Regions from separate parts of the Streptomyces sp. NPDC002958 genome, predicted to be linked through region 1. Evidence: riboswitches for the same ligand, from Rfam matches in the RefSeq annotation. Region 1 holds a riboswitch; the other holds the start of a gene.

Region 1 (14,869 bases):
CATCTGCGCGCCATGCGGGCGGCCGCGGACCGCGAGGCGGGACTCATCGAGCAGGTTGTCGCCCCGATGCGCAGGCACCGGAATCCGCAGACCAGAGCACATGCGGAGGCCACCGCGAGGGAGCTTGCGGAGCTGTCCGTACGGCTTCATTCGGCCCTTGTGCAAACCGCTCTGAGGGTTCGGCTCCACTGACTCACGTCAGTGCCCGACTACCCAAACCTGCCGAGCACGTCCTAGGGTTGCTGTGTGAACGAGCTCGACGTTGTGGGTGTCCGGGTGGAAATGCCCTCCAACCAACCGATCGTGCTCCTGCGTGAAGTGGGAGGCGACCGGTACCTCCCTATTTGGATCGGTCCTGGTGAGGCGACCGCGATCGCCTTTGCCCAGCAGGGCATGGCTCCGGCCAGGCCGCTGACCCATGATCTCTTCAAGGATGTGCTCGAGGCCGTCGGCCAGGAGCTCACCGAGGTCCGTATCACGGACCTGCGGGAAGGGGTCTTCTACGCGGAGCTGGTCTTTGCCAGCGGGGTCGAGGTGAGTGCGCGGCCGTCCGACGCCATAGCGCTCGCGCTGCGCACCGGAACGCCGATCTACGGCAGTGACGGGGTGCTCGACGACGCCGGTATCGCCATCCCGGACGAGCAGGAGGACGAGGTGGAGAAGTTCCGCGAGTTCCTCGACCAGATCTCACCGGAGGACTTCGGTACCAACAGTCAGTGACCGTTCGACGGGGTCGCCGTCAGCGCATCCGACAAGCCTTTCCCGTTCGCGAGACACGGGAAACCACCCTCAGGGTGATTATCACTCGGCGTGCCGAGTGTGGCGATCGTTGACGCACCCCGAGCGACTGCCTACCTTCGAGATGGCAGGTCAAGGACGGAGGTCGGCGTGAGAAGCAGCGGCGACGGTATGGCAGCGGGTGGGCCGTATTCGCAGCAGGGGAGTACAGCCGGCCACACCATCAGGCAACCGGTTCAGCCGGCGGCGGTGGCGGGGGGCGGCGTGGCATCGGCCAGCGACATCGGCTATCGCGGGCCGACAGCTTGCGCGGCTGCGGGCATCACCTATCGGCAGCTCGACTACTGGGCGCGCACGGGGCTGGTCGAGCCGAGCGTGCGTCCGGCGTACGGTTCGGGCACACAGCGGCTCTACAGCTTCCGGGACGTCGTCCTGCTGAAGATTGTGAAGCGCTTCCTGGACACGGGCGTCGCCCTGCAGAACATCCGTACCACGGTCCAGCATCTGCGGGCACGCGGATTCCAGGATCTTGAGCGGATGACGCTGATGAGTGATGGGGCGACGGTCTACGAGTGCTCCTCGCCCGACGAGGTCGTCGATCTCCTCCAGGGCGGCCAGGGGATCTTCGGTATCGCCGTGGGTGTGGTGTGGCAGGACGTCGACGCCGCGCTGTCACAGCTGCACGGTGAGCGGGTGGACACCGGCGAGACACTGATCGGGAACAACCCCACTGATGAGCTCGCGCGGCGGCGCAACCGCGCCGGCTGACCCGGCCGGGGAATCGGGCGCGGCGATTGTCAGTGCCGTAAGGCAGCATCGGTTGATGTGAGAGCCGCGCCCACCATCCTGCATCTGGACATGGATGCCTTCTACGCCTCTGCCGAGCAGGCGGCGAAGCCCAGTCTGCGCGGCAAGCCGGTCGTGGTGGGCGGGCTCGGGCCGCGTGGAGTCGTCGCCACCGCGTCGTACGAGGCACGGCGCTTCGGGGTGCACTCGGCGATGCCCATGGCGCAGGCGCGGCGGCTGGCTCCCAACGCGGCCTATCTGGTGCCCCGCTTCCTGCTGTACCGGACGGTCAGCGACCAGGTGATGGAGCTGCTCGGGCGGCTTTCCCCGCTGGTGGAGCCGCTCAGCCTGGACGAGGCCTTTGTGGACCTCGAAGCCGGTGGGACGGCAGATGACACGGCTTCCGCGCTGGAGATCGGTGAGCAGCTGCGCACAGCCATCAAGGCGGTCACCGGACTCACCGGCTCGGTCGGGCTGGCCGGTTCCAAGATGCTGGCCAAGATAGCCTCGGAGGAGGCGAAACCGAACGGGCTGCTGCTCATCGAGCCGGGCACGGAACGGGAGCTGCTCGCGCCCATGTCGGTACGGATCCTCCCCGGCGTCGGGCCCGCGACGGCGGACCATCTGCGCCGCGCCGGGATGACGACGGTCAATGACCTGGTCGAGGCAGGTGAGGCGGAGCTCGTACGCCTGCTGGGGAAGGCGCACGGCGGCTCGCTCCACCGCATGGCGTTCGGGTACGACGACCGGCCGGTGGTCGCCGAGAGGGACGCGAAATCGGTGTCGGTCGAGGACACCTTCGACGCGGACCTGCACGACCGGGTGCGGGTCAGGACGGAGGTGGAGCGGCTGGCCGACCGATGCGTCCAGCGGCTGCGGGGCGCGGGGCGGTCCGGGCGGACGGTGGTGCTGAAAGTGCGGCGGTACGACTTCTCCACGCTCACGAGGTCCGAGACGCTGCGTGGGCCCACGGACGACCCCACAGTGGTCCGGGAGGCCGCCGCACGGCTCCTGGAGTCCGTGGACACCACCGGAGGCGTACGGCTCCTGGGCGTGGGCGTCACGGGGCTTGCCGACTATACGCAGGAGGACCTCTTCGCCCAGGCTGCCGGTGAGCAGGCCGCGTCCGGGGAATCGACCGAGGAGGAGGAAGAAGCGAAGGCGGGGGACAACGGGGGCGAGCCGGTGGGCGGTGCGCACGAGGAGCCGCGGGAGACCGCCGAGCAGCTCGCCGCACGGCGCTGGCCCGCCGGACACGACGTACGCCACGACACATACGGCCATGGCTGGGTGCAAGGTAGCGGTATCGGTCGAGTCACGGTGCGGTTCGAGGAACCCGAGTCGGCGCCCGGCCGGGTGCGTACGTTCCGGATCGACGATCCGGAGCTGCAGTCGGCCGATCCGCTGCCGCTGGTGCGGAACCCGGTGGACTACTCGTCCTGGCCGGTCAGGTTGCCGAAGTCCCTGTCCGGGCCGGTCTCCGCGGGCGGGGAGTCCAGACCGTAGTGCCGGTAGAGCTGGAGCTCCTGTTCCGGTGAGAGATGGCGGCCGACACCGAAGTCGGGTGCGTCCTTGATCAGCGCACGGTCGAAGGGGATGCGGAGCGAATCCTCCACGAATTCGCTGGGTTCCAGCGGGACGAAAGCGTCCCGGCTGAAGAGTCCGGTGCGTACTGCCGCCCACTCGGGCACACCGGTCGCGTCGTCGAGGTACACCTCGTCCACGGTTCCGATCTTGGTGCCCTTGCGGTCGAATGCCTTGCGGCCGATCAGGCGGCGCGGATCGATGTCGCTCTGCACGGTCCCTCCCACTGGTCGCGGCTACTCCACTACAAAAGTGCAGATCCGGGGGGTTGGCCACTCGAGAATTCCGCAGGGAACCCCGCTGGTAGTCTGGTCATGGCTGCTGACCCCGTGCGGGAGAGTCCTCCGGAGCGAATCCGAAGGCGCCGAAGGAGCAAATCCTCCCCGGAATCTCTCAGGCCCCCGTACCGCACGGACGAGGTCACTCTGGAAAGCAGGGCGGGTTCCGTGCGGCCGAGTGCCGGCACGGTTCCCTTCCTCACCGACGGTGAAAGCCGGTACGCCGCAGGGCGCGCCGGTGAAGCTCTCAGGTCGAGATGACAGAGGGGGAGGCCGTTCGGGCACCCGCGCCGTGGTGCCCCTCGCAGGTCGTGACAGACCAGGAGGCCTCCACCATGACCCCCCGTCGCACCCCGCTCTCCCAGCTGGAGCAGGGCATTCCCTTCGAGCAGCGCCATATCGGGCCCGATGCCGAGGCGCAGTCGAAGATGCTCGCCCAGGTCGGTTACGGCTCGCTGGACGAGCTGACCGCGGCTGCGGTGCCCGACGTCATCAAGAGCGCGGAGGCACTCCAGCTGCCTGCCGCCCGCACCGAGGCAGAGGTCCTCGCCGAGCTGCGCGCCCTCGCCGACCGCAACCAGGTGCTGGCCCCGATGATCGGGCTCGGCTACTACGGCACCTTCACCCCGCCGGTGATCCTCCGCAACGTCATGGAGAACCCCGCCTGGTACACGGCCTACACGCCGTACCAGCCGGAGATCTCGCAGGGCCGCCTGGAGGCGCTCCTCAACTTCCAGACGATGGTCGCCGAGCTGACCGGGCTGCCCACCTCCGGCGCCTCCCTGCTCGACGAGGGCACCGCGGCCGCCGAGGCCATGGCGCTCTCGCGGCGCGTCGGCAAGGTCAAGAACGGTGTCTTCCTGGTCGACGCCGATGCCTTGCCGCAGACGATCGCCGTCATAGAGACCCGTGCCGAGCCGACCGGCGTCGAGGTCGTCGTCGCCGACCTCTCCGACGGCATCCCGGCAGAGATCGCCGAGCGCGGTGTCTTCGGTGTCCTGGTGCAGTACCCCGGCGCCTCCGGAGCGGTTCGGAACATCCGGCCCGTCATCGAGCAGGCCCACGAGCTCGGTGCGATCGTCACTGTCGCCGCCGACCTGCTGGCCCTGACCCTGCTCACCTCACCGGGCGACCTGGGCGCGGACATCGCGGTCGGCACCACGCAGCGTTTCGGTGTACCGATGGGCTTCGGCGGACCGCACGCCGGCTTCATGGCCGTACGCGAGAAGTTCGCCCGCAGCCTGCCCGGCCGCCTCGTCGGCGTCTCCGTCGACGCGGACGGCAACAAGGCCTACCGGCTGGCCCTGCAGACCCGTGAGCAGCACATCCGCCGCGAGAAGGCCACCAGCAACATCTGTACCGCTCAGGTACTGCTCGCCGTCATGGCCGGGATGTACGCCGTCTACCACGGCCCGGACGGGCTGCGGACGATCGCCCAGCGCACCCACCGCTACGCGACGATCCTGGCCGAGGGCCTGCGCGCCTTTGGCGTCGACATCGTGACCGGCGCCTACTTCGACACCCTCACCGTGCGTGTCCCGGGGAAGGCAGCCGATGTCGTGGCCGGCGCCCGCGAGCGCGGCGTCAACCTGCGGCAGGTCGACGCCGACCTGGTCTCCTTCGCCTGCGACGAGACCACCACGCGTACGCAGATCACCGCTGTCTGGGCCGCTTTCGGCGCCGACGGGGACATCGAGGCACTGGACGCCGCAGCTGCCGACGCGCTTCCCGAGGGGCTCCTGCGCACCGACGAGATCCTCAGCCACCCGGTCTTCCACCAGCACCGTTCCGAGACCGCGATGCTGCGCTACCTGCGCAAGCTCGCCGACCGGGACTACGCCCTGGACCGCGGCATGATTCCGCTCGGCTCCTGCACCATGAAGTTGAACGCGACCACCGAGATGGAGTCGATCACCTGGCCCGAGTTCGGCGCACTGCACCCCTTCGCGCCGGCCGAGCAGGCACAGGGCTTCCTCACCCTCATCCGTGAGCTGGAGGAGCGCCTCGCCGAGGTCACCGGGTACGACGCGGTCTCGATCCAGCCGAACGCCGGATCGCAGGGCGAGTTCGCCGGCCTCCTGGCCGTACGGGCGTACCACCGGGCCAACGGCGACGACCGGCGGACCATCTGCCTCATCCCGTCCTCCGCTCACGGCACCAACGCCGCCAGCGCCGTGATGGCCGGCATGAAGGTCGTCGTGGTGAAGACCGCTGACGACGGCGAGGTCGATATCGAGGACCTCCGCGCCAAGATCGAGAAGTACCGCGACGAGCTCGCCGTGCTCATGATCACGTACCCGTCGACGCACGGTGTGTTCGAGGAGCACGTCGCCGACATCTGCGCCGAGGTGCACGACGCCGGCGGTCAGGTGTACGTCGACGGCGCCAACCTCAACGCTTTGGTCGGTCTCGCCAAGCCGGGCCGGTTCGGCGGCGACGTCTCGCACCTGAACCTGCACAAGACCTTCTGCATCCCGCACGGCGGCGGCGGCCCCGGCGTCGGTCCGGTCGGAGTGCGCGCGCACCTCGCACCGTACCTGCCGAACCACCCGCTGCAGCCCGCAGCGGGCCCCGAGACGGGTGTCGGACCGATCTCGGCTGCTCCGTGGGGCTCGGCCGGCATTCTCCCCATCTCCTGGGCATACGTACGCCTGATGGGTGGGGAGGGCCTGAAGCGCGCGACGCAGGTCGCCGTACTCTCCGCCAACTACATCGCCAAGCGCCTCGAACCGCACTACCCGATCCTGTACAACGGCCCGGCCGGGCTGGTCGCGCACGAGTGCATCGTGGATCTGCGGCCGATCTCCAAGGCCACCGGCGTCAGCGTCGACGACATCGCCAAGCGTCTGATCGACTACGGCTTCCACTCGCCGACCATGTCGTTCCCGGTCGCCGGGACGCTGATGATCGAGCCGACCGAGAGCGAGAACCTCGCGGAGCTCGACCGCTTCTGCGACACGATGATCGCCATTCGTGGCGAGGTCGAGAAGGTGGGCTCCGGCGAGTGGAGCGCGGACGACAACCCGCTGAGCAACGCTCCGCACACCGCGGCGATGCTGGGCGGGGAGTGGAAGCACGGCTACAGCCGTGAGGTGGCGGTCTTCCCGGCCGGAGTCTCGGCCGCCGACAAGTACTGGCCGCCGGTGCGCCGGATCGACGGTGCCTTCGGTGACCGTAACCTTGTCTGCTCCTGCCCGCCGCTGGACGCGTACGACAACTGAGGCATGAGCGGTAGGGCGTGACGCGGACATGTGTCGGGGCCGGTGCGGAGAATTCTCCGGGCCGGCCCCGGTTCATACCCGGCCGGGGTCAGGCGGCGTTCATCACCCGGCCGGTCCCCAGGGGCCGGTGCGGGGCGATGATCTGCCCGTCCGGAAGCAGCTCACCGGTGTCCTCGAAGAGCAGGACGCCGTTGCACAGCAGGCTCCAGCCCTGTTCCGGGTGGTGTGCCGTCAGGCGGGCGGCTTCCCGGTCGGCTGAGTCGGCGGTCGGACATGGTGGCTGGTGCTGGCACATGGATGGGTTCTTTCGCTGCGTTGTAGTGAATGTCCTGCGGCTCGATGAGGTGTTCATGGCCGCCCCCCGTATCGATCGGTCCGGTCCCAGTGTTGCCCTACGGGCGTCAATCCGCAGGGATTTCGCAGCAGCACTTCTCCTTACCCCGATGACGCGTCACCCGCCCGGACGGTTCACCGCAACTGCACTGTCACTTCGGGTGGTTCGGGGTGGTCCAACCGGGCTAGTCCGGATGGGCGGGATGCGCGCCCCACAGCACTGTGCCCCGGCACCGGAGATGGTGGCGGGGCACAGCGCTGTGGGATGGGGTGCGGCCGTGGTCAGGCCGGTGATCCGAGCAGGGGGCCGGGGCCCGGGGTGATGCGCAGCGTCATCACGCGAAGCAGATCGGCGACCCGGTGCGGGCGATGCGCCGCGATTCCCGGAGGTGCGGGAGCCAGCGGTACCAGGAGATCGGCAGGGGCGAGTGTCCCGCCGGAGGCGTCGACCTCGGTGTCGCCGTGCAGCCACAGCGCCAGCATGTAGAGCTCCGGGATGGACAGCAGCCGTGGCTGGTAGTGCGGTGTCACCGTCTCGGCCTGGCGCAGGGCGAGTTCGGTCGAGGCGATGTACGGGCCCTCGAAGAAGTGTGAGAAGGCCCAGCCGTCCGGAGTGAGCATGGTGTCCGCCGCGGCGACGGCCTGCTCCGAGCTGCGGATCACGAACCGCCACGCGGCAAGCCGGGTGGCGGGTGCCAGCCCGCTCGGACCGATCCGGTCCAGTACATGGACAGGGAGCGGGAGTTCGGGGCTCAGTGGTCCCTGAGCGGATCGGAGGGCGGGCGTGCGGGCCTCGCGGACTGCGGTGGGTGAACCGAGTGCCGCGAGAACACTGCGCAGAGCGGGCGCGGGAGCCGGGGGAACATGCAGCGGCATAGTGGGTCGCCTCTCACTTCGGAGACACGGTGATGCGTGGGCGGGTGCAGACGGCGCTGTCGGCGTGCGGGGCCAGAGGGGGCCGGTGACCGGGCCGGTGCGTCAACTCTCTGCCTCGTCCGCAAAGTTTATACGACACGTGTTCACGCAGTGATTCCACTAGCCGTCACAGCTATTGCCGACAAGGTGGTATCAAGACTTTATTATGCGGAGATTCTGCTGATTCGTCGTCAGCGGCGCAGTCACCGCCAGGGATTTTTCCCTGGGTGCGGTCGGCCGAAACGCGTCGGCGTTTTCACTACGCACCGGACGGGGGAAACTGCGTACTGCATCATGCCGATGGAATGTGCCCCGGACGAACCTCAGATTACTGCGTGCGGCGTTCACGAGGGCGTTATGGATCACCGGGCCTGGGCATTATCGATCGTGACGCGAGCGGCCTGGGCCGCGGGCCGCCCACTCGAGGGAGGGATGCTTCGATGGGGGAAAAGGTCGTGGCGGGCGCCTTTGACCTGTCCGATCGGCAGAGGTGCCGGAGGAAGCTCCACCAGTGCCTGGAGGGGCTGGAGAGGCTCCTGGCAGAGCGGAGGTTCGACCGCCCCCGCAACCTCATGGGCATGGAGATCGAGCTGAATCTGGCAGGCTCCGACGGCATGCCGAAGATGATGAATGGGGAGGTGCTCCCGCGCATCGCGAGCCGTGATTTCCAGACCGAACTCGGGATGTTCAATTTGGAGGTGAACATAGTCCCGCACCATCTGGACGGACGCGTTTTTGATCAGCTGGCCGAAGAGCTCAGGACCGGCCTCGGATATGCCCATCGGAAGGCGAGCGAGGTCGATGCCGGGATCATGATGATCGGAATTCTGCCCACCCTGGGCCGCAGAGACCTCGTTGCGGCGAACCTCTCGGAGGCGGACCGCTACACACTGTTGAACGATCAGATGGTGGCCGCGCGGGGCGAGGATTTCTTCCTCGACATCCAAGGCGTGGAGCGATTGGTCTCCACCTCCTCCTCGATCACCCCGGAGGCCGCCTGCACATCCGTTCAGCTGCATCTGCAGGTGACACCGGCGCGCTTCGCGGCCGTATGGAACGCGGCCCAGGCCGTCGCCGGGGTCCAGATCGCGCTCGGTGCCAACTCCCCCTTCCTGTTCGGCAGGGAGCTGTGGCGGGAATCGCGGCCGCCGCTCTTCCAGCAGGCCACGGACACCAGACCGCCCGAACTCCAGAACCAGGGGGTGCGGCCCCGGACCTGGTTCGGCGAGCGGTGGGTCGATTCGGCGTATGAGCTCTTCGAGGAGAATCTGCGCTATTTCCCCCCACTGCTGCCGATCTGTGACGAGGAGGACCCGCTGCGGGTGCTCGACGAGGGCGGGGTGCCGCAACTTCAGGAGCTCGTGCTCCACAACGGTACGATCTACCGCTGGAACCGGCCCGTGTACGGGCTGGCCGACGGCGTACCCCATCTGCGGGTGGAGAACCGGGTTCTGCCCGCCGGCCCCACTGTCACCGATGTGATCGCCAATGCCGCGCTCTACTACGGGCTCGTGCGGGCGCTTGCCGAGGAATCCCGTCCGGTGTGGACCAGGCTTCCATTCGCCGCAGCGGCCGAGAACTTTGACACCGCCTGCCGCCACGGCATCGACGCGGAACTGATCTGGCCCCGTCCAGGGCGTTCGGGTGGGCTGACCCGGGTGCCGGCCGTCAAGCTCGTACGGGACGAACTGCTGCCGCTGGCCGCTGCGGGGCTCGATGCCTGGAACATCGAGCCCACGGACCGCGACCGCTACCTCGGGGTCATCGAGGAGCGTTGCAGAAGGCGGGTGAACGGGGCGTCCTGGCAGGCGGACACCTACCACCGGGCACGGGAGGCCGGGTTCGAACGGCATGCGGCACTGGCCGTGACCACCCGCCGGTACGCCGAACTGATGCACAGCGGCGAACCTGTGCACAGCTGGCCGACGGGTGTCCCCGCGCCGTGACCCCGTCGCGGCGTCAGCAGGCGCCAGCCGCCGTTCCCGACTGCGCGGAGCGCTACTGAGAGGCGTGGCTGCCCTGCCCGGCCGTCATGACAGCCTGCAGAATCACGGCCTCGATGTCGGCCGGGTCGGTGAGCTGGTACCCCCCGCCGCCGGTCACCTTCGCTATCTCGTTCACCTCATCGCGGTCGGCTTCGGGGCCGACCGCGATGGCGAGGAGCGGCACCGGGCGTTCCGGGTCGGCGATCCGCTTCAGTTCCGCGATCAGCGCGCTGCGGGAGATGGAGAAGTTGTCCTGGTTCGACCCGTCGGTGAGGATCAACACAGCGTTGAACTTGCCCTTCACATACGTCGCCTGGGCTTCCTTGTACGCGGCCAGAGTGGTGTCGTACAGACCGGTGGCGCCGCCCGGCACCGGTTGCAGGGCGGAGAAGGCCGCGGTGAGCCTCTCGCGGTGGGTGCCGCCACCCTTCGCCGGGTCGCCGAGCCGGCGGGTCGGCACCAGCCTGCGGTAGTCCTTGTCGCCGTCGAGCGTGGTGGCGAACTCCCAGAGTCCGATCTCGTCGTTCGGGGTGAACTGGTCGAGGGCCTGGATCAGGGACGCCTTGGTGACGTCCATCCGGGACTGGTTGCGCCCCGGCACGATCGTGGCCATCGAACCCGAGGCATCGACGACCGTCGTCAGCCGCGCGCTCTGCACGGTGATTGTCCACAAGCCGAGGGTCTCCTGGAGCGCCTCGGCGGACGGTGCCGCGGCGGCCGCGGTGGCGTACGGCTGAGGCTTCCTGCCGCCCGCCGACGCGGCCACCGACTCCCCGGCCGCTCCGTCGACGTTCCTGAACCCGTGCTTCCTCAGGGTGGCTTGCGCACCCGGCTCGTTCAGCAGCGTCATGAAGCGCAGCGCCGCCCGGCCCTCGGAAGTGCTCATCCTGGTCTCGTCGACCAGCGTGTACGGATAGTTGAGCAGCGGGGTGCCGTCCCTGGGGTAGAAGAGGTCGAGCCTTCCGCCGCCGGTCGACTCCGTGTTGTGGGCGAACGCTGCCTGCTCGGAGACGAGCACCGCCTGGTTGCGCTCCGGATCGCCCTGTTCGGCACCCGAATCGCTCTGCGCCAGTGTTTCCAGTACCTGGGTGTCGCCGTCCGACACGCGCTGGGCGAGCAGTTTGGCCGTCGCCGCGACCCTGGTGTCGCTGTCGCCACCCTGCTTGTCGGAGGACGCGCCGATGCTGGAGAGCGCGAGGAGGCCGGTGGCACTGCGTGCCGGATCGGCGGCGCCGAGGCGCACCTTGCCAACGTCCATGGCCGCGGCCGTCAACTCGGTCCAGGAGTACTTCTTTTTCGGCCAGCCGAGCTTCCTGGCCGCCGACGGCACCATGGCCAGGGTGACTGGGGAGGAGGCGACGGAATCGCCCGGTGTGATGGGGACGCCGTCACCGGAGCCCTTGGCCCGGTCGAGCCAGAGGTCGGAGTCGGGCAGCCAGATCTGGTAGTCCGGGCTGCCGGTGCCGGCGGAGAGAGCACGGGCGACCTTGTAGGAGTCACGGGCGACCACCCGTACGTACAGACAGCGGCCGTCGGACCTCAGATCGTCCTCGCGCGCCTTGTCGGCGACGGCGCGCACGGCGGGGGCGATGTCGGGTGAGGCCACCATGGAAAGACGTAGGGCGGACTCCTCGCAGGAGGACTTCGAGAACGACAGCAGGCCGCCCTGCGCCGCGACTGCCGTGCCCGCCGCCACCGCGAGGACGAGCGTGGTCGCGATCGCGACGGTGCGCCGACGGGTGGGCGGAGGGCTGTCCCCGCTTTTATCGGCCGCGTAGTCGTCGGGCAAGCTGTTACGTCCCATGTCGGTGGTGCCCCTCCTTGAGGATGAACAAGGAAAAGGGGGACCACACCATCGCCAATGGTGATTGTCCCCCGGCCTGTCGCGCATGATCTTCGTACCTGCATTCGAGACCCTAGCGGGGCGGGGAGCGGGATGGGGCGTGAACGCACAACTCGAGGCAGGTGTACAGGTGGAGGCGGGGCGCGTGACTGATTCTTTTCCGCAAGAGGCTGTGTCGCGGCGGATATTGCGGTCCGAAACGTTGCTGGTGCTGGCTCTCTCATTGGGAGCCAGCGGTGTGTCTTCCCTGATCAGCTTTATCGGATCACTGACGAAACCAGGGGGTTTGAAGGAACAGGCCGCGACGCTCAACGGTTCGTACGCTCCGGGGCGTCCATGGCTGGATCTCGCCTGGCAGCTCTTCGGTATCGCGACGGCTCTGGTTCCCGTCGCCCTCGTCGCGCATCTGTTGATCAGGGAGGGTGCCGGCCTGCGTGTCATCGGCTTCGACTGGACCAGGCCCTGGCCGGACCTGGGACGCGGCACGATGGTGGCGGCGGGCATCGGAAGCGCCGGGCTCGCCTTCTATCTGGTGGCGCGGGCAGCCGGTTTCAATCTGACAGTGGTCCCGGAATCACTGCCCGATGTGTGGTGGAAATTTCCGGTCCTGATCCTGTCCGCAGTTCAGAATTCTGTGGTGGAGGAAGTGATCGTCGTCGGGTACCTGCTGCGCAGACTCGGGCAGTTGGGGTGGACACCGATGGCCGCCCTGGTGGCGAGTTCGGTACTGCGCGGTTCGTACCACCTGTATCAGGGGATCGGCGGCTTCATCGGCAACATGGTGATGGGCGTGGTCTTCGTGCTGCTGTACCGGCGCTGGGGGCGGGTCGGGCCGCTGGTTGCGGCGCATGCGCTGCTCGACATAGGGGCGTTCGTCGGATACGCCCTGCTGGCGGGGAAGGTGGGGTGGCTGCCTACGCCGTGAGTGGGGTGGGCGGCCGTCGGTGGGTGGTTGGCGTCGCCGGGGACGTATGGAAGTGGTCCTTGGATGGTTTCCGGCACTGGAGGCGTACAGAGTGGTCCGCGGACGGTGCTCCGCGCAGAGGTCGCGCACGGGAGCGGTCCGTGCGCCCTCTGCGCGGTCGCCGGACGGATCAGAGCGCCGTGAGCAGTTCACCGTCGATGACCGTCACGGCGTTGCCGGTCAGCAGGGTGCGGTCGCCGCGCAGCGAGGTGCGGACCAGACCGGAACGGGCGGAGACCTGTAGCCCGGTCAGCTCGGCACGGCCGAAGCGGGCCGACCAGAAGGGGGCCAAAGCGGTGTGGGCGCTGCCGGTCACCGGGTCCTCGTCGATTCCGACGCGTGGGAAGAAACCGCGGGAGACGAAGTCGTAGCCGCTGGCGGGGTCCTCGGCGGCGGCCGTGGCGATGATGCCCCGCCGGGAGAGGCGGGCCAGTGCGGTGAGGTCCGGGGTCAGTCCTCGTACGGTCGCCTCGTCGGCCACTTCGACGACCAGGTCGCCGATGTGCGGGCCGGTGTTGTGGACGGAGAGCGGCTCCGCGCCCAGGGCGACGGCCAGCCCGGCAGAAGCGGTCTCCGGCGTCAGCGGGGCTGTGGGGAAATCGAGCGTGACCGTGCCGTCCGGGTGTGCGGTCGCGGTGAGGATTCCACACCGCGCCGCGAAACGCATCGTGCCGCCGGCGGCCTGGGTGGTGTGCAGGATGTGCGCGGTCGCGAGAGTGGCATGCCCGCACATGTCGACCTCGGTGGTCGGGGTGAACCAGCGCAGCGCCCAGTCCGCCTCGCCGCCCGGCGGCAACGGGTGGGCGAAGGCGGTCTCGGAGAGGTTCAGTTCCATGGCGATCCGCTGGAGCTGTGCGTCATCGGGAAAGGCGTCGGAGTCCAGCAGCAGGACTCCCGCCGGGTTGCCGGTGAAGGGGCGGTCGGTGAACGTATCGACGATTCGGATCCTCATGACGTGACCGTACGTGCGGTGGGAAGCGGCAGGCCAAGGCCCATTCCGTGTCGCTGGACCGAAAAGCCCGGCCGGCGCCTGCATCGGACGTAGATGCTCGTTGTCTCCCACGTAGCCGGCCGCATCAGATGGCCGCCGGGCGCGAGCATGCGATGGAATTCGGCGAACACGATCGGCAACAACTCCGGCGGCGTGTGGTGGGCGGAGTAATAGGCCAGGATGCCGTCGGGCTCGTTGTCCCGGATTGCCGGCGCGGTCATCGACCCCACTGTGAGGTTCAGGCTCGGACAGGCCCGCCGGGCCGGCTCGATCATCCTCGGGGACAGGCCGATGCCGAATGCGGACACTCCCAGGTCTGCCAGATGCGCCGTGACTCGGCCGGGCCGGCATCCCAGGTCCGTGGACCGGCCCGCGGTCGGTCGCCTGTACGGCTTAGTGGTCGGCTCCGGAAGTCCTTCGGGGGTTGACGTAGCGGCAGGGCCTGTGTGAGGTGCCGGTTGTCCACTCGGTGCGGGGCATGCCCAGGCCAGTGCGTCCCGTGGGGGCCGAGGGCCGTATACGGATCTTCCGTAGCTGCACGGGAGTGTCCAGTGCGAAGCGAGCATGCCCGGCGGCGTCGCGAGGGCCGGATCGCCCTGGCCACCCTCAGGCGGAGCTGCTCAGCCATGCCGCGGATGCCGCATCAGGCACGGATCGGGATGACTCCCTCGCGCTGCTGTTCCTCTGCTGCCACCCGGCGCTGTCCGAGCCCAGCCGGATCGCGCTGACGCTGCGCGCGGTCGGCGGGCTGACGACCGCCCAGATCGCGACGGCTTTCCTGGTCCCCGAGGCGACCATGGCCCAGCGCATCAGCCGGGCCAAGCAGACCATCAAGGCCTCCGGTATGCAGCTCCGCATGCCGGAGTTGATCTTCAACGAGGGGTACACCACCACGGACGGCGCCGACCTGACCGCGCCGGCACTGTCGGCCGAGGCACTCCGGCTCACCCGGCTGCTGCACCGCCTGCTGCCCGACGACGGCGAAGCGGCCGGGCTGCTGGCGCTGATGCTGCTCACCGAAGCGCGCCGCCCCGCCCGCACCGGGCCCGGCGGCGACCTGGTGCCGCTGGCCGAGCAGGACCGCGGCCAGTGGGATCGTCGGCTCATCGCCGAGGGAGTCGACCTGATCAGCCGGACCCTGCCCCAGGGTCGGGTCGGCCCGTATCAGCTGCAGGCCGCGATTGCCGCTGTCCATGACGAGGCCGAGCATGTCGACTCTACGGACTGGCCG
Region 2 (14,869 bases), on a different contig from region 1:
CCTGTCAGGTGGCCGCGGGGCCCTCCTCGGCAGTAGCCGACCGCCTGTTGTAGGCGCGTGGGGCCCGCCAGTGGTAGCGCATCGCCAGCAGCCGCAGCACGAAGGCCACGATCACCGCGGTGCCGCTGGTGAACGCGTTGAGCACGTCGAAGCGGAGGCACAGCGCGATCATGGTGGCGCCGACCATCGCGGGCACCGCGTACAGGTCGCGGTCCCAGCGCAGCAGCGAAGGCACCTCGTTGGCCAGTACGTCGCGCAGCACACCGCCGCCGACCGCGGTGGCCAGCCCCAGGGTCGCCGACGCGGTGAGACCGAGGCCGTATTCGTACGCCTTGACCGTGCCCGTGACACAGAACAGCCCGAGGCCGGCCGCATCGAAGACATTGACACCCACCTGGATCCGTTCGACGTGCGGATGCAGGAAGAACACCAGGCCGGCGGCAAGGAGCGGGGTGGTGAGGTAGCCGAGATCCGTGAACGCGGCGGGCGGGACCGCCCCGATGACGATGTCACGGAACAGCCCCCCGCCCAGCGCGGTCACCTCGGCGAGTACCGCGATGCCGAAGACATCGAAGTTCTTGCGTACGGCGAGCAGTGCGCCGGAGATCGCGAAGACGAAGATTCCGGCGATGTCGAGCGCATGCTGGACGGAGGGCGTGAACAGTTCGTTGAGCACCGGGTAATTGTGCCGGTACTACTCCTTCGGGCTGTCCTCCGGCGTATCGGACGATGCGGTGCCGTCGTCGGAAGCGGTCTCGCCCGTCTCCGGCTTGCGCACCTCGGCAGCCTCCGGCTTGCGCACCTCGCCCGTCTCCGGATTCCGCACCGTGACGACCTCGATCGCCTCGCGCGCCGCCGCCGTCACCGTCTCGCCGGGCGCCTGGTCGGGCGCGTTCTCCGGGTGGTGGCAGGCCACCTGGTGCCCGGTCTTCAGCGCGACCATCGGCGGCTCCTGCGTCTTGCAGATCTCCGTGGCCTTCCAGCACCGGGTGTGGAAGCGGCACCCGCTGGGCGGCGAGATCGGCGACGGCACGTCGCCCTTCAGCAGAATGCGCTCGCTCTTGGCCGAACGGCGCTTCGGGTCCGGGATCGGAACCGCGGAGAGCAGCGCCTTAGTGTACGGGTGCATCGGCGCCTTGTACAGCGACTCGCGGTCCGCCAGCTCCACGATCTTGCCGAGGTACATCACCGCGATCCGGTCCGAGACGTGCCGGACGACCGAGAGGTCATGGGCGATGATCACATACGTGAGGCCCAGCTCAGCCTGCAGATCGTCGAGCAGGTTCACGACCTGCGCCTGGATCGAGACGTCCAGCGCCGACACCGGCTCGTCCGCCACGACCAGCTTGGGGTTGAGCGCGAGCGCGCGGGCAATCCCGATGCGTTGGCGCTGACCGCCGGAGAACTCGTGCGGATAGCGGTTGTAGTGCTCGGGGTTGAGACCCACGACCTCCAGGAGTCGCTGGACCTCCTTCTTGGCGCCGCCCTCGGGCGTGACGCCCTGCAGTTTGAAGGGGGCGCCCACGATCGTGCCGATCGTGTGCCGGGGGTTCAGCGAGGAGTACGGGTCCTGGAAGATCATCTGCATGTCGCGGCGCATCGGGCGCATGGCGCCGACGCCGAGGTGGGTGATGTCCCTCCCCTCGAACTCGATGTTGCCCGCGGTGGGTTCGAGCAGCCGGGTGATCAGCCGGCCCATCGTCGACTTTCCGCAGCCGGACTCCCCGACGACGCCCAGGGTCTCGCCCGAGCGCACCTCGAAGTCGATCCCGTCGACAGCCTTCACGGCACCGGCGCTGCGCTGCAACAGCCCCTTCTTGATGGGGAAGTGCTTCTGCAGCCCGGTCACCTTGAGCAGCACCTCGCGGGAGGCGGCGTCCTTGACCGGTGCGCCGCTCCCGGCAGACCTCTGTGCCGGAACGTCCACGCCCTTGTCCTCGCTCGTCACGGCCTTGTCCTCGCTCACAGCTTGGGCGCAATCTCTTCGGTCCAGATACGCTCCCGCTGCTCCTGCGACATGTGGCAGGCCGCCCAGTGCCGGCTGCCGACCTCCTGCAGCTCGGGCCGTACGGTGCGGGTGACGTCGTCCTTGGGTACATCCGCGTACGGGCAGCGCGGGTTGAAGGCGCAGCCCGAAGGGATGTTGATGAGCGACGGCGGGGAACCCTTGACCGGGATGAGCCGGTCGGTCTGGTCGCGGTCGAGGCGCGGCATCGAGCCCAGCAGGCCCCAGGTGTAGGGGTGCCGGGGCTCGTAGAACACCTTCTCGGCCGGTCCGCGCTCGACGCAGCGCCCGCCGTACATCACCAGGAGGTCGTCGGCGAGCTCGGCCACGACGCCCAGGTCGTGGGTGATGATGATGACCGCGGACCCGAACTCCTTCTGCAGATCCCGGATCAGGTCGAGGATCTGTGCCTGGACGGTCACGTCCAGCGCGGTCGTCGGCTCGTCGGCGATCAGCAGCTCGGGGTTGTTGACCAGCGACATGGCGATCATCGCGCGCTGGCGCATCCCGCCGGAGAACTCGTGCGGGTAGCTGTCGACGCGCTTGTCGGGCTGCGGGATGCCGACCCGGTCGAGCATCTCGATCGCGCGCCTGCGGGCGGTCTTCCTGTCCACGTCGTGATGGACCCGGTACGCCTCCACGATCTGCTTGCCGATCGTGTAGTACGGGTGCAGCGCGGACAGCGGGTCCTGGAAGATCATGGCCATGTCGCGGCCGCGCAGCTTACGCACCTCGTCGGGGTCCGCGGACAGCAGTTCCTTGCCGTCCAGCCAGATCTCCCCGGTGACCTGTGCCTTGCGCTTTCCGTACTGTCCCGCGGTGTGCAGGCCCATGATGCCCAGCGAGGTGACGGACTTGCCGGAGCCGGACTCGCCGACGATGCCGAGGGTCTTGCCCTTCTCCAGCTGGAAGTTGAGCCCGTCGACGGACTTGACCAGACCGTCGTCCGTCGGGAAGTGCACCCTGAGGTCGCGCACTTCGAGGAAGGCGGTGGGAGCGGGCGAGCCGGCCGGGGAGGGTTCGCCCAGCGCGGCACCGCTCTTGTGCAGTTCGGTCATCCCAGCCTCACTCGCGGGTCGATGACGGCGTACAGAATGTCGACGACGAGGTTGGCGACGGCGATCGCGAGAGCCGCGAACAGGGTGACGCCGAGGATCACGGGCAGGTCCTTGCTGCTGATGGCCTGGACCGCCGCGAGCCCGAGCCCCGGGAGGTTGAACGTGGACTCGGTGAGGACGGCGCCACCGAGGAGCACGCCGATGTCGAGGCCGAAGACGGTGAGGATCGGCGTCATCGCGGAACGCAGGGCGTGCCGGGTGATGACGGTGCCCTCGCCCAGACCCTTGGAGCGGGCGGTACGGATGTAGTCCTCGCCGAGCACCTCGAGCATGGTGGCTCTGGTGAGCCGGGCATACATCGCGGCGTTCAGGAAGGCGAGCACGATCCACGGCAGGATCAGCGTCTGGAACCAGGTGCCGATGCTGTCGTCCGTGGAGAGGTTGTCGGCGATGTGCACCCAGCCGAAGTTGTGCACGAACAGGCCCATCGCGACCATGCCGGTGAAGAAGATCGGCAGGGAGACGCCGGCGAGGGCGGTGGTCATCGCGGCACGGTCCCAGATGCTGCCGCGCCGCAGCGCGGACACCACACCGGTGGCGACACCGCCGAGGAGCCACAGGACGCAGGCACCGGCGGCGAGCGCACCGGTGACGGGCAGGGCGTCCTTGAGCGTGGTCCAGACCGGTACCTCCGTGCGGAAGGAGTATCCGAAGCAGGGTGCGGCGCAGTGGGTGACGTCGTCACCGTTCGCGTAGTCGCGCCCCATCGGGATGCCCTTGACGAAGTCCCAGAACTGGACGAGAAGGGGGTCGTCGAGACCCAGTTTGATCCGGATGCCCTGGAGCTGCTCGGCACCTGTGGCCTTGCCGGCGAAGAGGACGGCGACGTCCTGACCCGCCCACTTGGGCAGCATGAAGAAGATGGTGAACGTCGCGAGCAGTACGACGAGCACCATGATGACTACGGCGAACAGGCGCCGGATGAGATAAGCAAGCACTGTGCGCGGCCCGGCGGTGGCCGGGAACCCCTTGTGGGGGCTCCCGGCCACCGCCCCGGCCATCACCTGCCCTTCGGACTGGCGGGTTTCGGCGGCGGTGGGGCAGTCAACCGGGTTGACTGCAAATGCTGTTGACTACAGCGACTACTTGACGACGCCGAGCGAGACGTAGTCGTAACGGCCGCTGTAGGCGTCGGACATGTAGACGTTGGTCAGTCGGTCGCCGCGCCAGGTGATGTTCTTCTCGTAGATGAAGGGCATCCAGTCGGCCTGGTCGAGGATCCGCTTGTCGAGCTCCTTGTAGATCTCGCCGGCCTTGACCGGGTCGGTCTCCGCGATCGCGTCGTCGAAGAGCTTGTCGATCTTCGGGTCGTTGATCTGCGACTCGTTGTAGTTACCGGTCTCGGCCAGGAACCGGCTGTCCCACAGCGGCTGGCCGAAGCCCTGGCCGGACGGGAAGTCCGGGCCCCAGCCGCTCATCGTCATGCCGTAGCCGCGCTTCTTCACGACGGACGGCGAACCGGTGATGCTGGACGCCTCGGCACCGTCGATCGGGTCGACCTCGATCTTGATGCCGACCTTGCCGAGCTGCTCCTGCATCGCCTCGGCGACGTCGACCTCGCCCGGGTTGTTGTTACGCGCGGTGAGCTTGGTGGAGAAGCCGTTCGGCTGACCGCACGCCTTCAGCTCTTCCTTGGCCTTGGCCGCGTCCGGCTTGCCCTTGCGGGCGAGAACACCGTACGGGTCGTAGTCGCTGTGGCCCTTGATGGAGGTCGGAAGCGTGCTGTTGGCGATCTCGCCACCGGCGATCTCGCCACCGCGGGTCTGCTGAAGGCTGGCGAAGTCCGTGGCGTAGAAGACGGCCTTGCGGCAGTGGACGTTGTCCAGCGGCTTGGTCGTGTGGACGAGCGCGACGTAGCGGACGAAGGACGTCAGCATGTTGTCGACGCTGTCCTTGTGGTCCGAAACGGCGGTGACACGGCCGGACTGGGTCATGCCGGTGCCGTTGAGGTCGACGTCGTAGTCGCCCTCCATCAGCTTCTTGTCGTTCTCCTCCAGGTTGGCGGAGATCGTCACGGTGACCTTGTCCGGCAGCGCGGCGCGCACCGGGTCCGAGGACTTCTGCCACTTGTCGTTGCGGACGAGCACGATGCTCTTGCCCGGCTTGTACGACTCGAACTTGTACGGGCCGGCGGAGAACGGGCGCTGGGTGTACTTCGTGCCGGTGTCCTTGTCCGCCTTCACGGGCGAGCCGGACGGCATGGCGAGGAACTGCTCGAAGTCACCGTTGGGCTTGGGCAGCCTGAAGATGATGGTGTTGTCGTCGGGCGTCTCGATCGCCTTCAGACCGAGCTTGTCCGCGGACTTGTCCTTGTAGGGGCCCTCGTACTCGCCCTTGGGGTCCAGCGTCTGCTTCAGGTACTGCGGGCCACCGGTGATGGTGTCCGTCGCCCAGATGCGCTCGATGCCGTACTTGACGTCCTTGGAGGTCAGCTTGGAGCCGTCCTCCCAGGTGAGCCCGTCCCGCAGCTTGTACGTGTACGTCTTGCCGCCGTCCGTGATCTCACCGGGGCCGGTGGCGAGGTCGCCGACCAGCTTGGTGGAGGCGGCGCCCGGCTTGGTGTCGTACGTGACCAGCTGGCGGGTGTAGAAACGCATGAAGTCCCAGGCCATGCCGTAGTAGGCACGCTGGGGGTCGGCGGAGTCGAGGTCCTGCTTGCCGACCATCTTCAGCGTTCCACCCTTTTTGGTGGACGGGTTGGCGACCTTGTTGAACGCCGCGTTGAAGCCGGCACCCTTCGCCTTGCTGTCGCCGCCGCCGTCGCCGTCGCCGCCGCCGCACGCCGTGGTGGTCACCAGCGCCGCGACCACGAAGGCCACACCAGCGGTGAGCCGTCGTTTCGAGGTAACTGTGGACATTTTCTCGCAACCTCCGAGATCGCGGTCCCAGGCCATTGCTTGCCGGAGAACCATGGGCAAAGCCACCTGACAGTGCGGCAGGGGCAAGTCGTGGGTTATCGGGTCCCCTTGGGATCCAAGGCGTCGCGCAGCCCGTCCCCGAAGAGGTTGAAGGCCAGTACGGTGATGAAGATCGTCACGCCGGGGAAGACCATGAACATCGGGTCGTGCTCGTACGTCTCCAGGGCGTCCCGCAGCATTCCTCCCCAGGAGGCCGTGGGCGGCCGGACACCGGCGCCGAGGAAGCTGAGGGCCGCTTCGGTGAGGATGTTGGTGGGGATCATGAGCGTCGCGTAGACGGTGATCGGCGCCACCAGGTTCGGCAGTAGCTCACGGAAGAGGATGTGCCCCCGCCCGCCGCCGAGACTGCGCGCCGCCTCCACGTACTCGCGTTCGCGCAGCGAGAGCGTCTGGCCCCGGACGATGCGTCCCACGTACGGCCATCCGAAGAAGCCGATGACGGCGACGAGTACGGCGATGCGCACCCCGCTGCCGGTGAGCCCGAGCAGATCGTCGGGGAGGACCGAGACGAGGGAGATGATGAAGAGGAGCTGCGGGAAGGACAGCAGTACGTCCATGACCCGGCTGATCACCGCGTCCACCCAGCCGCCGAAGTATCCGGCGACGATCCCGAAGAGCGTGCCGAGCGCCACGGCGACCAGGGCCGCCAAGAACGCCACGAGCAGCGAGATCCGGGCGCCGTAGACGATCCGGCTGAAGATGTCGCGCCCCTTGTTGGGCTCGACACCGAAGAGGTAGTCGCCGCTCACGCCGCCGAGGTCGCCCTTGGGGAGATTGGTGAGCGGGTCGAGCATCTCCTGGTGGAATTCGTTCGGCGGGTGTCCCAGCAGGTTCACGATCAGCGGCGCGAAGACCGCCACCACGACCAGGACGAGCACGGTGATACCGCCCGTCAGCGCGACCTTGTCCTGCTTCAGGCGGTTCCAGGCGATCTGCTTGAGAGACCGTCCCTCGACCTTCTTCACCCCGGAGTCGACTGCGGGACCGCCGGTCGCGATCGGGTCCGCTTCCTTGGTCGGCTCGTGCAGTGGTGCCGTCATCGTGGCAAGGACCCCTCTCAACCGGCGGTGGCCGGGCCGAACTGGCCGCTGTGGCGGCACGATCAGTCAGTCGTACGCAGAGGCGGCAAGACGCCCTTGCTGCGGGAGTCTTCATTGCCGTCGCGACAGCTAGCCATACCGACAGGCGAATGGATGCCTAACCGTGATGCGCGCAGGGGCGTTCCGTTATCCGAACGGACATGAACGCCCGTCGAACACAGGTCAGTTGAGGCGGAAAGAGGGCACAGATACAGATTCGCTTCGCATTCATCACCAGACGCCCCAGCGCGGAGATCTCGGACATGAGGAGTCAGGGGCCACGAAGAAGACTTGGGCGAGGCGCGGATTTCGCGTCGCGGCAAAACGAACGCGCGGCTGCATTACGGGAGTTGAGAACAATCGGCGACATTCCGGGCGCCGTGGACGTACAGCCCCCGTTGCCGGCAGGGTCAGTACGTGTTCTGCGGCGGCGGGTAGCCGTAGCCCGCCACCGGGGCCGCCGGCGCGTGGGCCTCGCGGTCGTAGAACGGGCGGGCGTTGGCACGCAGCCACATCGCGACCGGGTCGTACTCGTCCGACATCGCGACGGTGGAGACGGGCAGTCCCTCCGGTACCGCGCCGATCGACTGCTGCATCATCGCGCGCACCGCGTCGACCGAGGTCTGACTCGTGTCGTAGAGATCGAGACCGATGGCGAGATACGGAACCCCGAGCGCGGGCTGCACCCAGGCACGGCGCAGCGAGCGGATCGCGGGCGTGTGATGGGCGTTCTGCGTGAGCAGGGCGTAGAACTGCGGGGTCTCGATGGCCGGCTCGGTGAGCCGGAGCGGGCCCGCGGGCATCCGGTCGAGGCCGGTGGCGATCCGGCGCAGGTCCAGCCAGGGAATGCCCACGCCGCCGCCCGGGGCGTGCGGGTTGAGCCAGATGCCCCAGCGGTCCGGGAAGAGGGCGCGGGCGATGTCGCGGCCGGTGACCAGTTCATGGGCACGGTTCCAGCCACTGGCCGAGAGCTCCTGGGCGGAGGTCACACAGGGGGCGTAGCCGAGGCCGTCGATCTCCACGTTCCCGTACTGGGCATCGGGCGAGCCCGCCTGACCGTGCCAGAGGAGCATCCAGATCCGGCCGTTGGCGAGGGCCTGCAGCAGCGCCTCGTACGCGTCGTAGCGCCCGGGCGTCACTTGGCGCAGCATGTGCTCGACCTGCCCGGCCGCCGCGGTGCCTGACGCACTCACCTGGTCCCCGCCCCTCTTCGATCCACTGTGTCGGCCGCCGCGCCCGGGCACACGGGTGCGGCATGGTGCCGTGGCACCAGCCATCAAACCAGCTTATGCGCCGATCCTGACACCGACTTGACGCCTTGGTTCAACGCGTTGATCCGCTCCGAAGCGGTCCGCGGGCTCCGTGCCGGGCCCTACTAGCCCGCGCGCCGGTAGAACGGCCGGACCTTCTCCCGCATCCAGTCGCCGACCGGGTCCTGTGCCACGTCGAGCAGGACCAGATTGACCGGCCAGGGCACCGCGACCCGGCCGAGCGCCCGGCCGAGGGCGTCCATCGGGGCATTGCGCCCGGCGCCCTCCCAGGTGGAGACCTCGACGCCGATGAAGAGGACGGGCTCGCCCCCCTCGATGCTGGCCAGCGCCCGGCGGGCGGTGAGCACGACACCGCTCTCCTCGAATTCGCCGGCCGCCGCGGAGAGGAAGTCGATGGGCTCCTCCTGCCAGGCCGGTTCGTACAGCCGGACCCTGCCTCCGGTGACCGGCCCGTCCAGCGGGGTGCGTCCGGCGCGGCAGAGTTCGGCGACGGCGGGCGGCGGCAGCGGCACCCCGACGGCACCGCCCGGGTTCACCGCGATACCGAGCTGCGGTGGCAGGCCGCGGGCGAACTCGCGGGCGGGCGCGACGGTGTAGGACATATGGGTGCCGACGCAGGTGAGGAACTGCTGTTCGGAGCTGAACACGGGAACGTAAGCGGCACCCTCGATCTCCAGTGTGGGCAGGTCCAGGTCGGGGGAGTCGGGCCCGCCGCCATTGGGCAGGGGCACCCAGACGTGGCTGCGGCCGAGCACCTCGACGAGCCGCCCGCCCGCCTCCGGGCTGCCCACCGATGCCATCAGCACTTCTTCGAGCTCATTGGCCGGCCATCCGCCCTGCGGATGGGACTGGACCTGTGCCGGAATGTCCACTGCTTCCCCTTCTTGCCCGAGCCTTCCGGCAGAAGATTAACGTCCGGCCGCCCGGCCCTCCGGCCCCTCACCCCCATCTACCGGCCCTCCGGCCCCTCACCCCCGCCTATACGCCCGCGAACGTGATCCGGCCCAGCTTCCCCGCCGCCGCCCGGTCCAGCAGCACCACCGAAGCGCACCCGGGCGGCAGCAGGCCGGTCTCGGCGTTCCGCAACAGCCTGCCCACCGCCCTGCGGTGCCGGGCGAACGCATATCCGGAGACACCGCGTCCGCGCTCCCGCTGACCCTCCCGCGCCGTCTGCGGTGTGACATCGAGCAGGACGAGGTGGAGGGCGCGGCCCCGGCGCCGCGCGTCACGGGCCAGCCAGCCGCGTACCCACGCCTGGGTTCCGCAGTCGTGGACGACGACGGACTCGCCGGAGCGCAGCACCCGCCGCAGCCCCCAGTAGTGGGCTACGCGAACGACGGGACGGTAGAGGGAGTACGGGAGCAAACGGGGCATAAGTCGCGCCCAGCGGTCCCGGGTGTCCTGGGAGTCGATGGCGGGCACCGTCGTCACCGCCCGCCGGATGAGCGTCGATTTGCCGCTGCCGGGCAGCCCGGAGACGACCACCACATCGCCCGCCGCGAAGCGCAGGCTGCGCGGGCTGCGCCCGGCCCGCTCCCGCAGATCCCGTACGACGGGCGCCTGCGTGCCGAGCGTTTCGCCGGCCGGAACCCCCGGCCGTGCGGGCATCGCGTCGTGCGCGACCCCCGCGGTCGTCGCGTACCGCTGCAACGTCATCGCTCTCCCCCTGTCGGTCACCCACGTATGCCCATGAAGTGTAAAGAAAAGGTAATGCTGCACAACCGTCCACGCCGTTGATTCCCGTGAGGGACCGGGGCCCCACTCGGACGCGATGCGTGCGATGATGACCCGGCCAACTGCATAAAGGCCGTTTGAATCCGCGCGGGAGAGTTCCGGTCACTGCATGTGCCGGGCGCCGAAGGAGCAAGTTCCTCCCTTGAATCTCTCAGGCCCCGTACCGCGTGGATGAGGCAGATCTGAAAAGTGGGCCGCTCTGCGGCTCCACCCAAGGTGCAAGCCGTACCCTTCAGGGGCTCTCGGCGAACCTCTCAGGTTCCGATGACAGATGGGGAGGGATTGTCCTCGTCGTCATGCCCTGGGAGTCACATCCATGAGCACCGCCCCCCGCCTCACCGCCCTCGATGCCCTGCACCGTTCGCTGGGCGCGACCATGACCGACTTCGCGGGCTGGGACATGCCCCTGCGGTACGCCAGCGAGCGCGACGAGCACAACGCGGTACGCACCAGGGCCGGTCTCTTCGACCTGTCGCACATGGGCGAGATCACCGTCACCGGTCCCGGGGCCGCGGCCTTCCTGAACTTCGCACTGGTCGGCAACATCGGCACCGTCGCCGTGGGCCGCGCCCGCTACACGATGATCTGCGCCGAGGACGGCGGCATCCTCGACGACCTGATCGTCTACCGGCTGGGCGAGAGCGAGTACATGGTCGTCGCCAACGCGGGCAACGCCCAGATCGTGCTGGACGCGCTGACCGCGCGGGCCGACGGTTTCGACGCCGAGGTGCGCGACGACCGTGACGCGTACGCGCTGCTCGCCGTCCAGGGTCCCGAGTCCCCCGCCATCCTGGCCTCCGTCACCGATGCCGACCTGGACGGTCTGAAGTACTACGCCGGTCTGCCCGGCACGGTCGCCGGTGTGCCCGCGCTGATCGCCCGTACCGGCTACACCGGCGAGGACGGCTTCGAGCTGTTCGTCGCCCCCGAGCACGCCGAGCACCTGTGGAAGGCGCTGACCGAGGCGGGCGCCTCCCGCGGCCTGATCCCGTGCGGACTCTCCTGCCGTGACACGCTGCGCCTGGAGGCGGGCATGCCGCTCTACGGGCACGAGCTGACCACCGAGCTGACTCCGTTCGACGCCGGTCTGGGCCGGGTCGTGAAGTTCGAGAAGGAGGGCGACTTCGTCGGCCGCAAGGCCCTCCAGGCCGCTGCCGAGCGCGCCGAGACCGCCCCGCCCCGCAAGCTCGTCGGTCTGATCGCCGAGGGCCGCCGGGTGCCGAGGGCCGGCTATCCCGTTGTCGCCGGGGGCCAGGTCGTCGGCGAGGTCACCTCGGGTGCCCCGTCGCCCACTCTGGGCAAGCCGATCGCCATCGCGTACGTGGACGCCGCACACGCCACGCCCGGCACCGGGGGCGTCGGAGTGGACATCCGGGGCAGCCACGAGCCGTACGAGGTCGTGGCGCTGCCGTTCTACAAGCGCCAGAAGTGACGTCCGCGCACCTCGGAAGTGACGCAGTCGCGTCTCACAACGTAAGACCCCCGTTCACCAGCACTCCCCCGCATACAGGAGAATTCAGGTCATGAGCAACCCCCAGCAGCTGCGTTACAGCAAGGAGCACGAGTGGCTGTCGGCCGTCGAGGACGGTGTGGCCACGGTCGGTATCACCGAGTTCGCCGCCAACGCGCTCGGCGATGTCGTCTACGCGCAGCTCCCCGAGGTCGGTGACACGGTGACCGCGGGCGAGACCTGCGGTGAGCTGGAGTCCACCAAGTCGGTGAGCGACCTGTACTCGCCGGTGACCGGCGAGGTCACCGCCGCGAACCAGGACGTCGTGGACGACCCGTCGCTGGTGAACTCCGCTCCCTTCGAGGGCGGCTGGCTGTTCAAGGTACGCCTGGCGGAAGAGCCGAAGGACCTGCTCTCCGCCGACGAGTACACCGAGTTCTCCGGCAACTAAAGACCCCAAGGGACCACCTGATGTCGCTTCTCAACTCCTCCCTCCACGAGCTGGACCCGGACGTCGCCGCCGCTGTCGACGCCGAGCTCCACCGTCAGCAGTCCACCCTCGAAATGATCGCCTCGGAGAACTTCGCTCCGGTCGCGGTCATGGAGGCCCAGGGCTCCGTCCTCACCAACAAGTACGCCGAGGGCTACCCCGGCCGCCGCTACTACGGCGGCTGTGAGCACGTCGACGTCGTCGAGCAGATCGCCATCGACCGCATCAAGGCGCTGTTCGGCGCCGAGGCGGCGAACGTCCAGCCGCACTCCGGTGCGCAGGCCAACGCCGCGGCGATGTTCGCGCTGCTGAAGCCGGGCGACACGATCATGGGCCTGAACCTGGCCCACGGCGGTCACCTGACCCACGGCATGAAGATCAACTTCTCCGGCAAGCTCTACAACGTGGTCCCGTACCACGTCGACGACACCGGTGTCGTGGACATGGCCGAGGTCGAGCGCCTGGCCAAGGAGTCCAAGCCGAAGCTGATCGTCGCCGGCTGGTCCGCGTACCCCCGTCAGCTGGACTTCGCCGCCTTCCGCCGCATCGCGGACGAGGTCGGCGCGTACCTGATGGTCGACATGGCGCACTTCGCCGGCCTGGTGGCCGCGGGTCTGCACCCCAACCCGGTGCCGCACGCCCATGTCGTCACGACCACCACGCACAAGACCCTCGGCGGTCCGCGCGGTGGCGTCATCCTGTCGACGCAGGAACTCGCCAAGAAGATCAACTCCGCGGTCTTCCCGGGCCAGCAGGGTGGTCCGCTGGAGCACGTGATCGCGGCCAAGGCGGTCTCGTTCAAGGTCGCGGCGACCGAGGAGTTCAAGGAGCGCCAGCAGCGCACCCTGGACGGCGCCCGCATCCTCGCCGAGCGCCTGGTCCAGCCGGACGTCACCGAGGTCGGTGTCTCCGTGCTGTCCGGCGGTACGGACGTCCACCTGGTCCTCGTCGACCTGCGCGACTCCGAGCTGGACGGCCAGCAGGCCGAGGACCGGCTGCACGAGCTGGGCATCACGGTCAACCGGAACGCCATCCCGAACGACCCGCGGCCTCCGATGGTCACCTCGGGTCTGCGGATCGGTACGCCGGCCCTGGCCACCCGCGGTTTCCAGGCCGAGGACTTCACCGAGGTCGCGGAGATCATCGCGTCGGCGCTCAAGCCGTCCTACGACGCGGACAGCCTGAAGGCCCGCGTCGTCGCGCTGGCCGAGAAGTTCCCGCTGTACCCCGGCCTGAAGTAGTCCGGGACGCAGGTCGTCCTGAAGCGGTTCCGGGACGCAGGTCGTCATCTTTCGGGCGGGGCACCGCGCACACTGGTCAGTGGGCGCGGTGCCCCATCCCTTGTCCCCCGCTGCTCTTCGGGCCGACCGCCCGTATCGCATCACCCGGCAGACAACGGCGTCTACCAACCCTTAGGAGTCCCCCCGTGGCCATCTCGGTCTTCGACCTGTTCTCGATCGGCATCGGCCCGTCCAGCTCCCATACGGTCGGCCCGATGCGCGCCGCCCATATGTTCGCGCGCCGGCTGAAGAACGACGGCCTCATCGCCCACACCGTCTCCATACGCGCCGAGCTGTACGGCTCGCTCGGTGCGACCGGTCACGGCCACGGCACCCCCAAGGCCGTCCTGCTCGGCCTGGAGGGCGAGTCGCCCCGTACCGTCGACGTGGAGTCCGCCGACGACCGGGTGGAGCGGATCCGTACCACCGGCCGGATCAATCTGCTCGGCATGCACGAGATCGACTTCGACGCCGACGAGCAGCTGGTCCTGCACCGCCGCAAAGCGCTTCCGTACCACGCCAACGGCATGACGATCTTCGCCTTCGACCACGAGGGCGCCCCTCTCCTGGAGAAGACGTACTACTCGGTCGGCGGCGGCTTCGTGGTCGACGAGGATGCAGTGGGCGAGGACCGGATCGTCCTCGACGACACCGTGTTGAAGCACCCCTTCCGCACCGGCGACGAACTGCTGCGGCTCTCGAAGGAGACCGGTCTGTCCATCTCCTCGCTGATGCTGGAGAACGAGAAGGCCTGGCGCACCGAGGACGAGATCCGCTCGGGCCTGCTCGACATCTGGCGCGTCATGCAGGCCTGCGTCGCGCGCGGCATGTCCCGCGAGGGCATCCTGCCCGGCGGCCTCAAGGTCCGCCGCCGCGCCGCGAACACCGCCCGCCAACTGCGCGCCGAGGGCGACCCGCAGACCCACGCGATGGAGTGGATCACCCTCTACGCGATGGCGGTCAACGAGGAGAACGCGGCGGGCGGCCGCGTCGTCACCGCCCCCACGAACGGCGCCGCGGGCATCATCCCGGCCGTGCTGCACTACTACATGAACTTCGCGGCCGGCGGCGCCACCGAGGCGGAGAAGGAGGACGGCGTCGTCCGCTTCCTCCTGGCCGCCGGAGCCATCGGCATGCTCTTCAAGGAGAACGCCTCCATCTCCGGTGCCGAGGTCGGCTGCCAGGGCGAGGTCGGCTCCGCCTGCTCCATGGCAGCGGGCGCCCTCGCGGAGGTCCTCGGCGGCACGCCCGAGCAGGTCGAGAACGCCGCCGAGATCGGCATGGAACACAACCTCGGCCTGACCTGCGACCCGGTCGGCGGTCTCGTCCAGATCCCGTGCATCGAGCGCAACGGCATGGCCGCGGTCAAGGCCGTCACGGCGGCGAAGATGGCGCTGCGCGGCGACGGCACCCACAAGGTCTCCCTGGACAAGGTCATCAAGACCATGAAGGAGACGGGCGCGGACATGAGTGTGAAGTACAAGGAGACGGCGCGGGGCGGGCTCGCGGTGAACATCATCGAGT

What was found. A riboswitch is a leader RNA that binds a small molecule or an ion and turns the genes downstream of it on or off. The one in region 1 is predicted to bind glycine.
Region 2: another riboswitch for glycine. It lies ahead of gcvT (glycine cleavage system aminomethyltransferase GcvT); the one in region 1 lies ahead of gcvP (aminomethyl-transferring glycine dehydrogenase).

What each region holds. Positions count from the first base shown of each region.
Region 1 covers NZ_JBVHDS010000028.1:7,117-21,985, forward strand. The annotation lists gene ftsR (transcriptional regulator FtsR) at 1-192, shown strand, start outside; gene ACZ3IC_RS29625 (bifunctional nuclease family protein) at 247-720, shown strand; gene ACZ3IC_RS29630 (MerR family transcriptional regulator) at 889-1,506, shown strand; gene ACZ3IC_RS29635 (DNA polymerase IV) at 1,564-3,030, shown strand; gene ACZ3IC_RS29640 (PRC-barrel domain-containing protein) at 2,955-3,323, opposite strand; glycine riboswitch at 3,431-3,527, shown strand; gene gcvP (aminomethyl-transferring glycine dehydrogenase) at 3,722-6,607, shown strand; gene ACZ3IC_RS29650 (DUF5999 family protein) at 6,696-6,902, opposite strand; gene ACZ3IC_RS29655 (hypothetical protein) at 7,223-7,816, opposite strand; gene ACZ3IC_RS29660 (glutamate-cysteine ligase family protein) at 8,296-9,801, shown strand; gene ACZ3IC_RS29665 (substrate-binding and VWA domain-containing protein) at 9,854-11,644, opposite strand; gene ACZ3IC_RS29670 (CPBP family intramembrane glutamic endopeptidase) at 11,829-12,608, shown strand; gene ACZ3IC_RS29675 (PhzF family phenazine biosynthesis protein) at 12,778-13,599, opposite strand; gene ACZ3IC_RS29680 (class I SAM-dependent methyltransferase) at 13,596-14,204, opposite strand; partial or broken gene ACZ3IC_RS29685 (RNA polymerase sigma factor) at 14,121-14,869, shown strand, end outside.
Region 2 covers NZ_JBVHDS010000002.1:291,645-306,513, forward strand. The annotation lists gene ACZ3IC_RS04755 (trimeric intracellular cation channel family protein) at 5-676, opposite strand; gene ACZ3IC_RS04760 (ABC transporter ATP-binding protein) at 695-1,927, opposite strand; gene ACZ3IC_RS04765 (ABC transporter ATP-binding protein) at 1,963-3,063, opposite strand; gene ACZ3IC_RS04770 (ABC transporter permease) at 3,060-4,061, opposite strand; gene ACZ3IC_RS04775 (ABC transporter substrate-binding protein) at 4,206-5,981, opposite strand; gene ACZ3IC_RS04780 (ABC transporter permease) at 6,077-7,081, opposite strand; gene ACZ3IC_RS04785 (enhanced serine sensitivity protein SseB C-terminal domain-containing protein) at 7,531-8,313, opposite strand; gene ACZ3IC_RS04790 (enhanced serine sensitivity protein SseB) at 8,496-9,263, opposite strand; gene ACZ3IC_RS04795 (AAA family ATPase) at 9,370-10,047, opposite strand; glycine riboswitch at 10,204-10,301, shown strand; gene gcvT (glycine cleavage system aminomethyltransferase GcvT) at 10,442-11,557, shown strand; gene gcvH (glycine cleavage system protein GcvH) at 11,649-12,026, shown strand; gene glyA (serine hydroxymethyltransferase) at 12,047-13,306, shown strand; gene ACZ3IC_RS04815 (L-serine ammonia-lyase) at 13,492-14,869, shown strand, end outside.